One region of the Thermopolyspora sp. NPDC052614 genome, then DNA from elsewhere that is predicted to be linked to it. Evidence: predicted binding sites of a transcription regulator. Region 1 holds the regulator's gene; the other holds the start of a gene.
What was found. The regulator HrcA, encoded in region 1, represses chaperone genes, less so after heat shock. The targets are predictions, from matches to a motif close to TTGGCACTCTCNNNNNGAGAGTGCCAA.
Positions count from the first base shown of each region.

Region 2: the regulator HrcA is predicted to act here: its motif matches at 2,575-2,601, upstream of groL (chaperonin GroEL).

Region 1 covers NZ_JBFATZ010000004.1:440,551-446,805, reverse strand. The annotation lists gene hemW (radical SAM family heme chaperone HemW) at 1-405, shown strand, start outside; gene AB0K60_RS11645 (DUF3097 domain-containing protein) at 412-1,230, opposite strand; gene AB0K60_RS11640 (hypothetical protein) at 1,258-2,088, opposite strand; gene hrcA (heat-inducible transcriptional repressor HrcA) at 2,365-3,378, shown strand; gene dnaJ (molecular chaperone DnaJ) at 3,379-4,512, shown strand; gene AB0K60_RS11625 (ATP-binding protein) at 4,499-5,077, opposite strand; gene AB0K60_RS11620 (DUF742 domain-containing protein) at 5,067-5,753, opposite strand; gene AB0K60_RS11615 (nitrate- and nitrite sensing domain-containing protein) at 6,136-6,255, opposite strand, start outside.
Region 2 covers NZ_JBFATZ010000028.1:18,335-24,589, reverse strand. The annotation lists gene AB0K60_RS35035 (DUF4407 domain-containing protein) at 1-667, shown strand, start outside; gene groL (chaperonin GroEL) at 810-2,435, opposite strand; gene AB0K60_RS35025 (cold-shock protein) at 2,840-3,040, opposite strand; gene AB0K60_RS35020 (MoaD/ThiS family protein) at 3,378-3,653, opposite strand; gene thrC (threonine synthase) at 3,667-4,977, opposite strand; SAM riboswitch class I at 4,993-5,136, opposite strand; gene AB0K60_RS35010 (RNA polymerase sigma factor) at 5,420-5,971, opposite strand; gene AB0K60_RS35005 (trehalose-6-phosphate synthase) at 6,107-6,255, shown strand, end outside.

The sequences.
Region 1 (6,255 bases):
AACTGGGCGGCCACGCCCGAGGCCCGCTGCCGCCACAACCTGCTCTACTGGACCGGCGGCGACTGGTGGGGCGTCGGCCCCGGCGCGCACAGCCACGTCGGCGGCGTGCGCTGGTGGAACGTCAAGCATCCGGCCGCGTACGCGAGCCGCCTGGCCGCCGGCGTCTCGCCCGGCCACGCCCGCGAGATCCTCTCCGACGACGACCGCGCCGTGGAGCGGCTCATGCTCGAACTGCGGCTCGACTCCGGCTTCCCGCTGGCCGACATCGGGGAGGGCGCCAGGACGGCCGTGGCGCGCGCCCTCGCCGACGGGCTGCTCGACCCCGGGCCGTTCCGCGAGGGCAGGGCCGTGCTGACGCTGCGCGGGCGGCTGCTCGCGGACGCGCTCGTCCGCGACCTCACCTGACGGGCCTCACTCGACGGGCGGGCTCACGAAGTCGATCAGCTCCTCCACCCGGCCGAGCAGCTCCGGCTCCAGGTCCGCGTAGCTGGTGACGCGGCCGAGGATGTGACGCCAGGCCTCGGCGGGCTCCATGCGCCACCCGAGCGCCTCGATCACGCCCTCCTTCCACGGGATCCCCTTCGGCACCACCGGCCAGGACGCGAAGCCGAGCACCGACGGCTTCACCGCCTGCCAGATGTCCACGAACGGGTGCCCCACCACCAGCACATACGGCGAGCCCACCTGGGCGGCGATGCGGCTCTCCTTGCTGCCGGGCACCAGATGGTCCACCAGGACCCCCAGGCGCCGGTCCGGCCCGGGCGCGAACTCGGCCACGATCGCGGGCAGGTCGTCAACCCCTTCGAGATACTCGACGACGACCCCTTCCACCCGCAGATCGTGGCCCCAGATCTTCTCCACGAGGGCGGCGTCGTGCACGCCCTCCACGTAGATACGGCTCTCCTTGGCCACCCGCGCGCGCAGGCCCTCGACCGCGACCGACCCGGAGGCGCTGCGCCGCCGGGCCGCCGCGGATCCCGCCGCGGGCGTGCCGGGCCGTACCAGGGTGACCGGCTCGCCCTCCAGCAGGAACGCCGCGGGCTCCAGCGGGAACACCCGCCGCCGCCCGAAACGGTCCTCCAGCGTGACACCCTGCTTGTCACAGGCGACCACGGCGCCGCAGAAGCCGCCCTCGGCGTCCTCCACGACCAGGTCGAGTTCGGCCGGCACCACCGGGACGTCGTCCCGGGTCCTGCGGCGCCGGCGTCCGGCGAGCGCGTCCTCGTACATGGCAGGGCACGCTAGCAAACCGGTGCGTCACCGCCCCGCCGGTCCGTACGGCTGCCACGGCCCGGCGAGCCGCCGCTTGGCCCGGCTCCGGCGCACCAGCACGATGACCGTGACCACGACGGCCACGATGAAGGTGACGAATATCAGCCCGATGTAGAGCAGAATGCTGCCCGCCGCGTTGACGGCCCGCTCGCTGGTGATCGGCTTCCCGACGCCGAAGGCGACGTCGGCGCCCTCCGGGGCCGTGCACCGCACCTGGTAGGAGCCCGCCTGGGTGATGCCGATGTCGAAGATGTGCTCCCAGATCCTGCCGCCGGCGGTGATGCTCGCGGTGTAGCCCGGCTTGGTCAGCGCGACCTCTGCGCCGGTGGCGCTCGCGGCCTCGCACCGGACGTTCACCTGGGAGGTGGCCGAGACGTAGAGGACCGGCCTGTCCTGCGGGTTCAGCGTCAAGGTCTTCACCTCGCCGCTTCTGAAGCTGCTCGGGGGCGCCACGTCCTCGGCGACCGTGCCCACGGCGCTGTAGGTGCCGTAGACGAGGACGATGATGCTGGCCACGAACGCCAGCCAGGACAGCAGGATCCAGATGCGGCGGGGCCGGATCTCGGGCTTGCCGCCGGGCGGGCCGTAGCCGCCGGGCGGAGGGGGAGCGCCGTAGGCGGACTGAGGAGCGTACGGCGGGGTGCCGGGCGGGCCGTACGGCTGGCCGGGCGGGCCCGGCTGTGACTGCCCCGGCGAGCCGTGGCGCTGCGGGTCCAAGGGCCGGGTGGCGTCCTGAGGCGGGCCGAAGGAGGATTCGGGGCGGCCGTACCCCTGAGGACCCTGTCCCTGCGGGCGAGGGTCGTTGCTTTGACTCATACTCCGAGTGTGACGGTTCCCACTTGTGGAGCATTGGAAGCCTGCTTGCTAAACAATACCAATCTAATGTCCATATGCCATATACGGGCACATACAGGACTTTACGGACGCCGCTGGGCGGACCGGTCGGGCGGTGGCGCGGCCGGGCCGGGACAGGGTCGAGGGCGATGAGTTATCGCACCTTGAAGGCGGGGGCCGTACACTTGGCACTCGGGAACACTGAGTGCCAAGCGTGGTGTTGAAGAATGACACCAGGGCGGCCAGGAGGTGAACACGTTGCTCGATGACCGCAAGCTGGCGGTCCTGCGCGCCATAGTCGAAGATTACGTGTCCACCAACGAGCCAGTGGGCTCGAAGGCCCTGGCGGAGCGGCACAACCTGGGCGTTTCGCCGGCCACGATCCGCAACGACATGGCGGTCCTGGAGGAGCAGGGCTACATCCACCAGCCGCACACCAGCGCCGGGCGCGTGCCCACCGACAAGGGCTACCGCCTGTTCGTGGACCGGTTGTCGCAGATCAAGCCGCTGTCGGCGGCCGAACGCCGGGCGATCGAGACCTTCCTCGCCGGCGCGGTCGATCTCGACGACGTGGTCCGCCGCACGGTCCGGCTGCTGGCCCAGCTCACCCGGCAGGTCGCCGTCGTGCAGTACCCCTCGCTCGCCAAGTCCACGGTCCGGCACGTGGAGATCGTGCCGCTGAGCGAGCGCAGGGTGATGCTCGTCCTGATCACCAACACCGGCCGGGTCGAGCAGCGCGTCGTCGAAGTGCCCGAGCTGGTGGACGAGGATCGCATCTCGCACCTGCGGGCGATGCTCAACGCCTGCCTGGACGGCTGCGGCCTGAGCAAGGTGCCCGACACGGTGGCGGATCTGCCCGAGCATCTGCCGCTGGAGGACCGTCCGGTCGCGGCGACCATTCTTTCCGTGCTTCTTGAGACACTTGTGGACCGCAGTGATGAGAAAATCGTCTTCGCCGGTACCGCCAACCTCGCGGCGGCCGATTTCACCGTCGGCCTGCGCGATGTGCTGGAGGCGCTGGAGGAGCAGGTCGTGCTGATGCGGCTGCTCGGCGAGACGAGCGACCCCGCCGCCCTCACGGTGCGGATAGGCTCGGAAAACCCGTACTCCGGGCTGCGCGGCATCTCGTTCGTGGCCGCCGGGTACGGCTCGGGTGACAAGGAACTGGCCCGGCTCGGCGTGCTGGGCCCGACGCGAATGGATTATCCGGTGACGATGGGTGCCGTGCGCGCGGTCGCGCGCTACGTGGGTCAGATTCTGGCGGGGTCGTAAGTGGCGAAGGACTACTACGGCATCCTCGGGGTGCGCCGCGACGCCAGCCCTGAAGAGGTCAAGAAGGCCTACCGCCGTCTGGCGCGTGAGCTGCACCCGGATGTCAACCCGGATCCGACGACCCAGGAGCGCTTCAAGGAGATCACGCAGGCCTACGAGGTCCTGTCGGATCCGAACAAGCGCAAGATGTACGACCTGGGCGCGGACCCGTTCTCCTCGGCGAGCGCGGCGGGCGCCGGCGGCTTCGGCGCGGGCTTCCCGTTCAGCGACATCATGGACGCCTTCTTCGGCACCGCCACCGCCTCGCGCGGCCCGCGCACCCGGGCCCGCCGCGGGCGCAACCACACCATCCGGGTGGAGCTGGACCTGACCGAGACCGCGTTCGGCACCACCCAGGAGCTGGTGGTGGACACCGCGGTGGTGTGCGAGGTCTGCCACGGCGCGGGCTCGTCCCCCGGCACCCACCCCGACACCTGCGACATGTGCAACGGCCGGGGCGAGGTCTCCCAGGTCACGCGCTCGTTCCTGGGCCAGGTCATGACGTCGCGGCCGTGCCCCCAGTGCGGCGGCTACGGCAGCGTCATCCGGCACCCCTGCCAGGAGTGCTCCGGCGACGGCCGGGTCCGCACCCGCCGTACGATCAAGGTGCGCATCCCGGCGGGCGTCGAGGACGGCACGCACATCCAGCTCGCCGGCGAGGGCGAGGTCGGCCCCGGCGGCGGCCCGCCCGGCGACCTGTTCCTGGAGATCGTCGAGCGCCCGCACCCGATCTTCGAGCGGCGCGGCGACGACCTGCACTGCACCGTGCACCTGCCGATGACCGCCGCCGCCCTCGGCACGTCGCTCGCCGTCGAGACCCTCGACGGCACCGAGGAGATCGACGTACGGCCCGGAACCCAGTCCGGCCAGGTCATCCCCCTGTACGGCAGGGGCGTCCAGCGCCTCAACGAGACCGGCCGGGGCGACCTGCTCATCCACGTCAACGTGGAGACGCCCACGCGGCTCGACGCCGCCCAGGAGGAGCTGCTCAGGGAACTGGCCAAGCTGCGCGGCGAGGAGCATCCCCCGGGCAAGTTCGCCCCCGGCCAGCAGGGCTTCTTCTCCCGGCTGCGGGACGCCTTCAACGGTCGTTGAAGGCGGCGTCCACCAGGGCGATCAGGACCTGCTTGACCGAGTCGCGGTCGCGGGCGTCGCAACGCACCACCGGAACGCCCGCGTCGACGCCGAGCGCGTCCCGCACCTCGTCGAGGCCGAACCGGTCCGCGCCGCCGAAGTCGTTCACGGCGACGGCGAGCGGGACGCCGTGCTCCTCCAGCAGGTCGATCGCCGGGTAACACCGATCGACGCGACGCAGATCCACGAGCACGACCGCGCCCGCCGCGCCGTCGGCGAGCTCGGCGCGGAAGAACTCGCGGTTCTCCCGGTCGGGCGTGCAGAACAGGCACAGCACGACGTCGTCGTCCACGCCCACCCGGCCGACGTCGAAGCCGATCACTTCGCCGCCCGGCGCGGCATCCGGCGCGGCGTCCGGCTCGGCGAGGACCGCCTCGGCCGTGACCGGGTCGATGTCGGAGATCGCCTCAAGGAACGTCGTCTTTCCCGCGCCTCGCCCTCCCGCCACCACGATCTTGACCGAGACGGCGTCGGCGACCTCCACGGCGGCGGGGTACGCGTCGGCGACGGGAGCTTCAGAGGGCACGGACACCTGCCCGGATCCGCTCCAGCAACGCTCGGGGCGGCCGCGCGCCGAGGATGACCTGCGCGTGGATGACCAGGAGGTGCTCGGCCACGAGGTCGGCGATGAGCTCGCGGGCGACCCCGACCGGGAGCCGCAGACCGGCGGCGATCTCGGCGACGGACAGCGGGTGGCGGCACAGTTCCACGATGTGCGCGTGCTCGAAGGCCAAGGGGGCGTTCAGCGCGGCCGGGGTCGCGGACAGCAGCGTCTCCATGCGCAGTCGCTCGTCGAGCGGCAGGGTACGCCCCGCCGACATGATGAACGGGCGAGCGATCTCCCCGGCGGAGCTGACCTTCATCCCGGGCCCGTCCATGACCCCGTCGTCCTCGGATCGGGGCGGCTCGGGCCGCGCCGGCCGGTCATGTGGGACGCCTCCGCGGTGACCGCTCATCCGTCCCGCGAACCGGTCGCCCGCGGGGCCTCGTTCGTGCCAGGAGCGGCCGAACTCGGTGGGGTACGCCTCGGGGGCGGCGACCGCGGACCGGGCCGCGGTCACGTTGTCGATGCGAGCCAAGCGCCCGGGTTCGCCGCCCGATGCGGGGGCGTCCGCCAGGATGTCGCCGTCCACCGGGGGAGACGAGGCCCCGAACAACTCGCCGGCCGGTCGCGCGGGCGCGGCATGACGCAAGTTGATCATGCGAGGATCGGGCACCCGTAGCCCCAGGTCCGCCCAGCCGTCATTCATCGCAGTTCGCCCACCCCGTTCGCTTGGCAGCGCCGTCTCATACCCGGCCGTCCCGCGCCTCCGGACCGCCGCTGCGGGCGTGCCCGTACGGCCTCCAGGGGAACGGCCGAGATCAGCAGGAAACCCCGATGTGTGTCGCTCCTGAAGAGCTTCAGCCCTCCGCAACCGTACCGGCACGCGCCGCTCTCGGGCAGCCGTTCCGCACTATCCGGTTGCCACTTGCCGGATCCGGTCATGATCGGATCGTTGAGGCGGCCCGGCCCGCCCGCGAACCGACGCCGCCGCTCTGGGGCGATGCGACGACGGCGCCCGCCGACGCCGCCAGGAGGCCACGTCATCGCGGCTCCTGGTTCGGGCCCGTCTGCTCCGCCTGCCGCATCCCGGCCCTGAATTCGTTGAGGATCGACCGGACCCGTTCCGAGGGGTGCTCGAAGGTCTCGTCGTGGGTCCCCTC
Region 2 (6,255 bases), on a different contig from region 1:
GGGCCTCAGCGGCAAACGAGGGGAGGGACCGCTCTGCATTCGTAACCGGGCCGACGCGGCGGATTTCGAGGCCCGCAGCGGGCTCGACAAGGACAGGACCCGGCTGAACGGGCTGCGTGACCAGATCGCCCGTCTGCGCGGCCCGCTCGCCGCCGAGGAGGCGGACTTCGAGGCCCGCCTTGATCGGGCGATCCGCGAACGGCTGGACGACCTGCCCACCAAGGACGACCCGATCGGGCTGCTCGAACGCATGAAGGCCCTGCACGAGCTCACCGCGGCCAACCCGTACCTGTTCGCCGCGAGCTGGCTGATCCGGCTCTTCCTGATCGTGATCGATTGCCTGCCCGTGCTGGTGAAGCTGATGGGCGGCACGACCGCGTACGACCGCATGGTGGCCACCGAGATCCGCAGGCGCGAGGAGGTGCACGCCAGGGAGGCGGAGCTGCGGGCCAAGGGGGAGATCGACGAGCTCGATCTCGCCGCGTACGCCGCCGACGAGGAGCGGCGCAGGCGGCGCCAGAACATCGACGTGGCCCGCCGTACGACCGAGGCCCAGACCCGTGCGCGTCTGGCGGACCTGGTCGACCAGCGCACCCAGGAGCTGCGGCTGCGCCAGAACGGCGGCCCGGTGCACGAGGAGCGCCGCAACGGCTCCCTGACCCTGTGAAGGCCCTGTGAGGCCCTGTGCCTTCAAGGAGGGGGGCGGGGGATATGACGAGGGGCGGCCCGGTGTGGACCGCCCCTCGTCGCCCGATGGGTGCTGATCGGGTGAGGAAACCCCAGGTGAGATACCCGGGTGGGAGAGTGGACTAGAAGTCCATGTCGCCGCCGCCGCCGGGCATGGCGGGGGCCTTCTCCTTCTCCGGCTTCTCGGCGATGACGGCCTCGGTGGTCAGGAACAGGGCCGCGATCGACGCCGCGTTCTGCAGCGCCGAGCGGGTGACCTTGGCCGGGTCGATGATGCCGTTGTCGAACATGTTGACGTACTCGCCGGTGGCGGCGTTGAGGCCCTCGCCCGGGGTGAGGTTGCGGACCTTCTCCACCACGACGCCGCCCTCAAGGCCGGCGTTGACGGCGATCTGCTTCAGCGGCTCCTCCAGCGCCTTGCGCACGATGGCGGCGCCGGTGGCCTCGTCGCCGGTGAGCTCAAGCTTGTCGAACGCCTTGGCGCCGGCCTGCAGCAGGGCCACGCCACCGCCGGGCACGATGCCCTCCTCGACGGCCGCCTTCGCGTTGCGGACGGCGTCCTCGATGCGGTGCTTGCGCTCCTTGAGCTCGACCTCGGTGGCCGCGCCGGCCTTGATGACGGCGACGCCGCCGGCCAGCTTGGCGAGGCGCTCCTGCAGCTTCTCGCGGTCGTAGTCGGAGTCGGTCTTCTCGATCTCAGCGCGGATCTGGTTCACGCGGCCGGCGATCTCGTCGGCGTCGCCGGCGCCGTCCACGATCGTGGTCTCGTCCTTGGTGACGACGACCTTGCGGGCGCGGCCGAGCAGGTCGAGGGTGGCGTTCTCCAGCTTGAGGCCGACCTCCTCGCTGATGACCTGGCCACCGGTGAGGGTGGCGATGTCACCGAGCATGGCCTTGCGGCGGTCGCCGAAGCCGGGGGCCTTCACCGCGACGGACTTGAACAGGCCGCGGATCTTGTTGACGACGAGGGTGGCCAGGGCCTCGCCCTCGACGTCCTCGGCGATGATCAGCAGCGGCTTGCCGGCCTGCACGACCTTGTCGAGCAGCGGCAGCAGGTCCTTGTTCGCCGAGACCTTGCCGTTCACCACGAGGACGTAGGGGTCCTCCAGGACCGCCTCCATGCGCTCGGGGTCGGTCACGAAGTACATCGAGATCAGACCCTTGTCGAAGCGCATGCCCTCGGTGAGCTCCAGCTCAAGGCCGAAGGTGTTGCTCTCCTCGACGGTGATGACGCCTTCCTTGCCGACCTTGTCCATCGCCTCGGCGATCATCTCGCCGATCTGGGCGTCGCCGGCGGAGATGGAGGCCGTGGAGGCGATCTGCTCCTTGGTCTCGACATCCTTGGCGATCTTGGAGAGCTCCTCGCTCACGCGCTCGACGGCGGACTCGATGCCGCGCTTCAGCGACATCGGGTTCGCGCCGGCGGCCACGTTGCGCAGGCCCTCGCGAACCAGCGCCTGGGCGAGCACGGTGGCGGTGGTGGTGCCGTCGCCCGCGACGTCGTCGGTCTTCTTGGCGACCTCCTTCACCAGCTCGGCGCCGATCTTCTCCCAGGGATCCTCGAGCTCGATCTCCTTGGCGATCGACACACCGTCGTTGGTGATCGTGGGGGCGCCCCACTTCTTCTCCAGCACGACGTTGCGGCCCTTGGGGCCAAGCGTCACCTTCACGGCGTCGGCGAGCTGGTTCATACCGCGCTCGAGACCGCGCCGGGCGTCCTCGTCAAACGCGATCATCTTGGCTGCCATACGGCTAGACCTCCCAGACAAAGGGTGGCTTGCTACGGATCGAGCCGACGCCCGCGACGGCTATGGTCCCGCCTCCACGCGGCACCACACGCCGCGGCTCGGCAAGGCCCCATCGCCTCGATCCTGTTGTCACTCTCGGCTGTCACTCTCGACATGAGAGTGCCAACGAACTGTTTAGCACTCTACCCGGGGGAGTGCAAGCGCAAGCCCCTTGACCAGGAGATACGTGTCTCCCAACTGGCACAACGCCCGGTCAAGCTCCTTTGCCCGGCACCAGATCCGCAAGGTGTCCGCCACGCGTCCGCCACGCGTCCGACGACGTGTCCGGCAACGCGTCCGCGACGTCAAAAGGGCTCGGTCCGCCTTCAGCCGGGACCGAGCCCTTGCCGTCTGTCGTGCTGCCGTCAGACAGACCGGACCGACTCGGCCTGCGGACCCTTCTGGCCCTGCGTGATCTCGAACTCGACCCGCTGCCCCTGCTCCAGCGAACGGTACCCGTCCATCAGGATTGCGGAGTAATGGACGAATACATCCTTACCACCGTCTACCGCGATGAAGCCGTAGCCCTTGTCCGCGTTGAACCACTTGACGGTGCCCTGCGCCACTTTCCGACTCCTCTTACTGGGCTTCGGAACCTCGCCCATTCACCGCGAGGTCCCTGACCTCCGAGCCGGGAAGTCGCCAACTTCCCGGGCACGTCGATCGTCCTCGACGATACCTGTGGCATGCCGTGGGGCAACAGAGTCAATCGCCAAACTCACCCTTGACGTTCGCTCTAAGCGGGACGCAATTGGGCCCGCTTCCGGGAGGCGAATGACAATTTAGGTATTTTGTATCCCGTTTCTTAAACTTCGTTACTGATAGCCCAGCACGTCACCGGCCCTGGACGCGACGACGCCCGCGTCGGCAAGGCCGTACGCGGGCGTCGGGCGATGCGGAGAGTCAGCCTCCGGCCACGGCGGGGATTATCGAGATCTGCGCCCCTTCGGGGATGGAGGTGTCCAGTCCATCGGCAAAACGGACGTCCTCTTCCCCGACATAGACGTTGACAAAACGGCGAATCTTGCCCGTTTCGTCCAGAATTCGCCCGCCGATGCCCGGATAGTCCGCGTCCAGCTTCTGCAGTACGTCGCGAAGGGTCGCCCCCTCTCCGGTGACCTCGGCGACACCCTGCGTATATGTGCGGAGAATCGTCGGAATCCGTACTGATACGCTCATAATAACGACCCTTTCAGGAGTTGTCGGGGAATGCAGCGCGAAAAGCGTCGAGAGACGGGCGGATCACTGCGGTGGGCCGCGCCCCGGCGGACACCGCGTCGAGCGTCTTGAGGCCGTCGCCGGTGTTGAGGACGACCGTCTCCGCGTCGGGGTCGATCCTCCCGTCCGCCACCAGCTTGCGCAGCACGCCGACGGTGACGCCGCCCGCCGTCTCGGCGAAGATGCCCTCGGTGCGGGCGAGCAGCCGCACGGCGTCGACGATCTGCTCGTCGGTGACATCCTCCACCGCCCCGCCGGTCCGGCGGGCGATGTCCAGCACGTACGGCCCGTCGGCCGGGTTGCCGATCGCCAGCGACTTGGCGATCGTGTCGGGCTTCACCGGCCGCACCACGTCGTGCCCGGCCTTGAACGCCGCCGACACCGGCGAGCAGCCCTCGGCCTGCGCCCCGAAGATCTTGTAGGGCCGGTCCTCCACCAGCCCCAGCCTGATCAGCTCCTTGAAGCCCTTGTCAATCTTGGTGAGCTGCGAGCCGGACGCCACCGGGATCACGATCTGGTCCGGCAGCCGCCAGCCGAGCTGCTCGGCGATCTCGTACGCCAGCGTCTTGGAGCCCTCCCCGTAGTAGGGCCGCAGGTTGACGTTGACGAAGCCCCACTTGTCGCCCAGCGGGTCGCCGATCAGCTCCGAGCAGAAACGGTTCACATCGTCGTAGGTGCCGTCGATCGCCACCAGCCGCTTGCCGTACACCGAGGCCATGACGATCTTGGCCTCCTCCAGGTTCGCGGGGATGAACACGCAGGCGTCGAGCCCGGCGCGGGCGGCCGCCGCGGTGACCGCGCCGGCGAGGTTGCCGGTCGAGGAGCACGACAGCGTGTGGAAGCCGAACGTGCGGGCCGCCTCAAGCGCGATCGCCACCACCCGGTCCTTGAACGAGTGCGTGGGGTTGCCCGAGTCGTCCTTCACGTGCAAACTGCGCAGGCCGAGCTCCTTGGCCAGGTTGTCGGCCTTGACGAGCTTGGTCCAGCCCGGCGCGAGGTTGGGCTTGGCCGCGACGTCGGCCGGCACCGGCAGCAGCGGGGCGTACCGCCAGATGCTCACCGGGCCGGACTCGATCCTCGCCCGCAGGGCCTCGCCGACCTGGTCGGCGGCCGGACCTTGCTCGGTGTTCCACGGGTATGCCACCTCAAGTGGCCCAAAACACTCGATACAGGCGAAGTTAGGGCCGAGATCATACAAAGCCCCGCACTCTCGGCAGGACAGGCCGATGGCGGGGCCGAAGTCGTAGGTGGACGTCGAGACGGATTCCGTGCTTGCAAGCGCCATGAAGCGAGGCCTTTCTCCTCATCTTCACCCGGCGACCACCCTGGTCGCGGGCCGGAATTGGCACCTGTCCCGGGCGGCCCCGCGGATCGCGAGCGCAGCTACACCGGGAGGGTTGCCGGGGCTTCAACGGGCCGGTCCCTCCACCCCTCTGGATGAGCAATCTTCAGTTGTACCCACGGCGGGGCCCGATCGAGTGATTACAGCCGGTGAGCAGACAACCGGCGGCGGCCCCGATCCCCGGAAACCCGACATCGCGGCAGCGCATGGGCCGAACCGCACGGGTATCCATAAAGACTTTACAACGGGGTAACGGCGAACCGAGGGCGTGTCTCACTCCGCGAGACCGGCCCGTCCGATCCCGCCCCCTCCAGGCCCTGCCCCGGTTGCCGCCCCGGTTGCCGCCCCGGTTGCCCAGCGTGACCGCCGCGCCGCCCCGGAGGCGTCAGCCGTACGCCTCCCCGAGCGCGGACTGCACGTACTTGCGCGCCTGATGGATGCGCGACTTGGCGGTGCCGAGCGGGATGTCGAGCTGCTCGGCGACCTCCGCGTAGTCGAGCTGGCAGATGTCGCGCAGCACCAGGGCCTGGGCCAGCTCGGGCTTGTCGGCCTCCAGCGCCTCCATCGCGTCCAGCAGGTCCAGCCGCGACCCGGCGATCACGCTCACCCGCCGCGGGTCGGGGCGCTGCTCGGGCAGCTCCTCGGCCTGCTCCGAGGAGCGCCGCTTGAGGCTGCGGTACGTCGTGCGGGCGCAGTTGGCCGTCACGATGTGCAGCCAGGTGCTGAACCTCGCCCGCCCCTCGAACCTGCCGATGTTGCGGGCCACGGCGAGCAGCGTGTCCTGGCAGGCCTCCTCGGCGTCCTGCTGGTAGGGCAGCAGGCGGGCGCAGTGCCGCAACACATCGGGTTCGATGCGCCGCAGCAGCTCTCCGAGCGAACGATGATCCCCCTGGGCGGCTGCGCGGGCCAGCTCCTCCGTCGTCTCGTCAAGCGCCATCCTCGTCAAACCCCCATTCGGCCGAACCACGCATCGGCGATTCCGTCCTGCGCGGTCATCCTATTGGCGAGGACCGCTTTTGGTTAGCCTGCTGACAAGGCCGCCGGCGAGGGCCCAAGCGAGTGGAGCGGATCGATGCACGCAGTCCTGGTCGCCTCCAACCGGGGGCCGTGTTCGTTCACCCTGTCCGAGGACGGCGTGCTGACCATGCGCCGCGGCGGCGGCGGGCTGGTGTCCGGCCTGGTGGAGGTGGCCAAGGAGACCTCGATGTTGTGGGTGTGCGC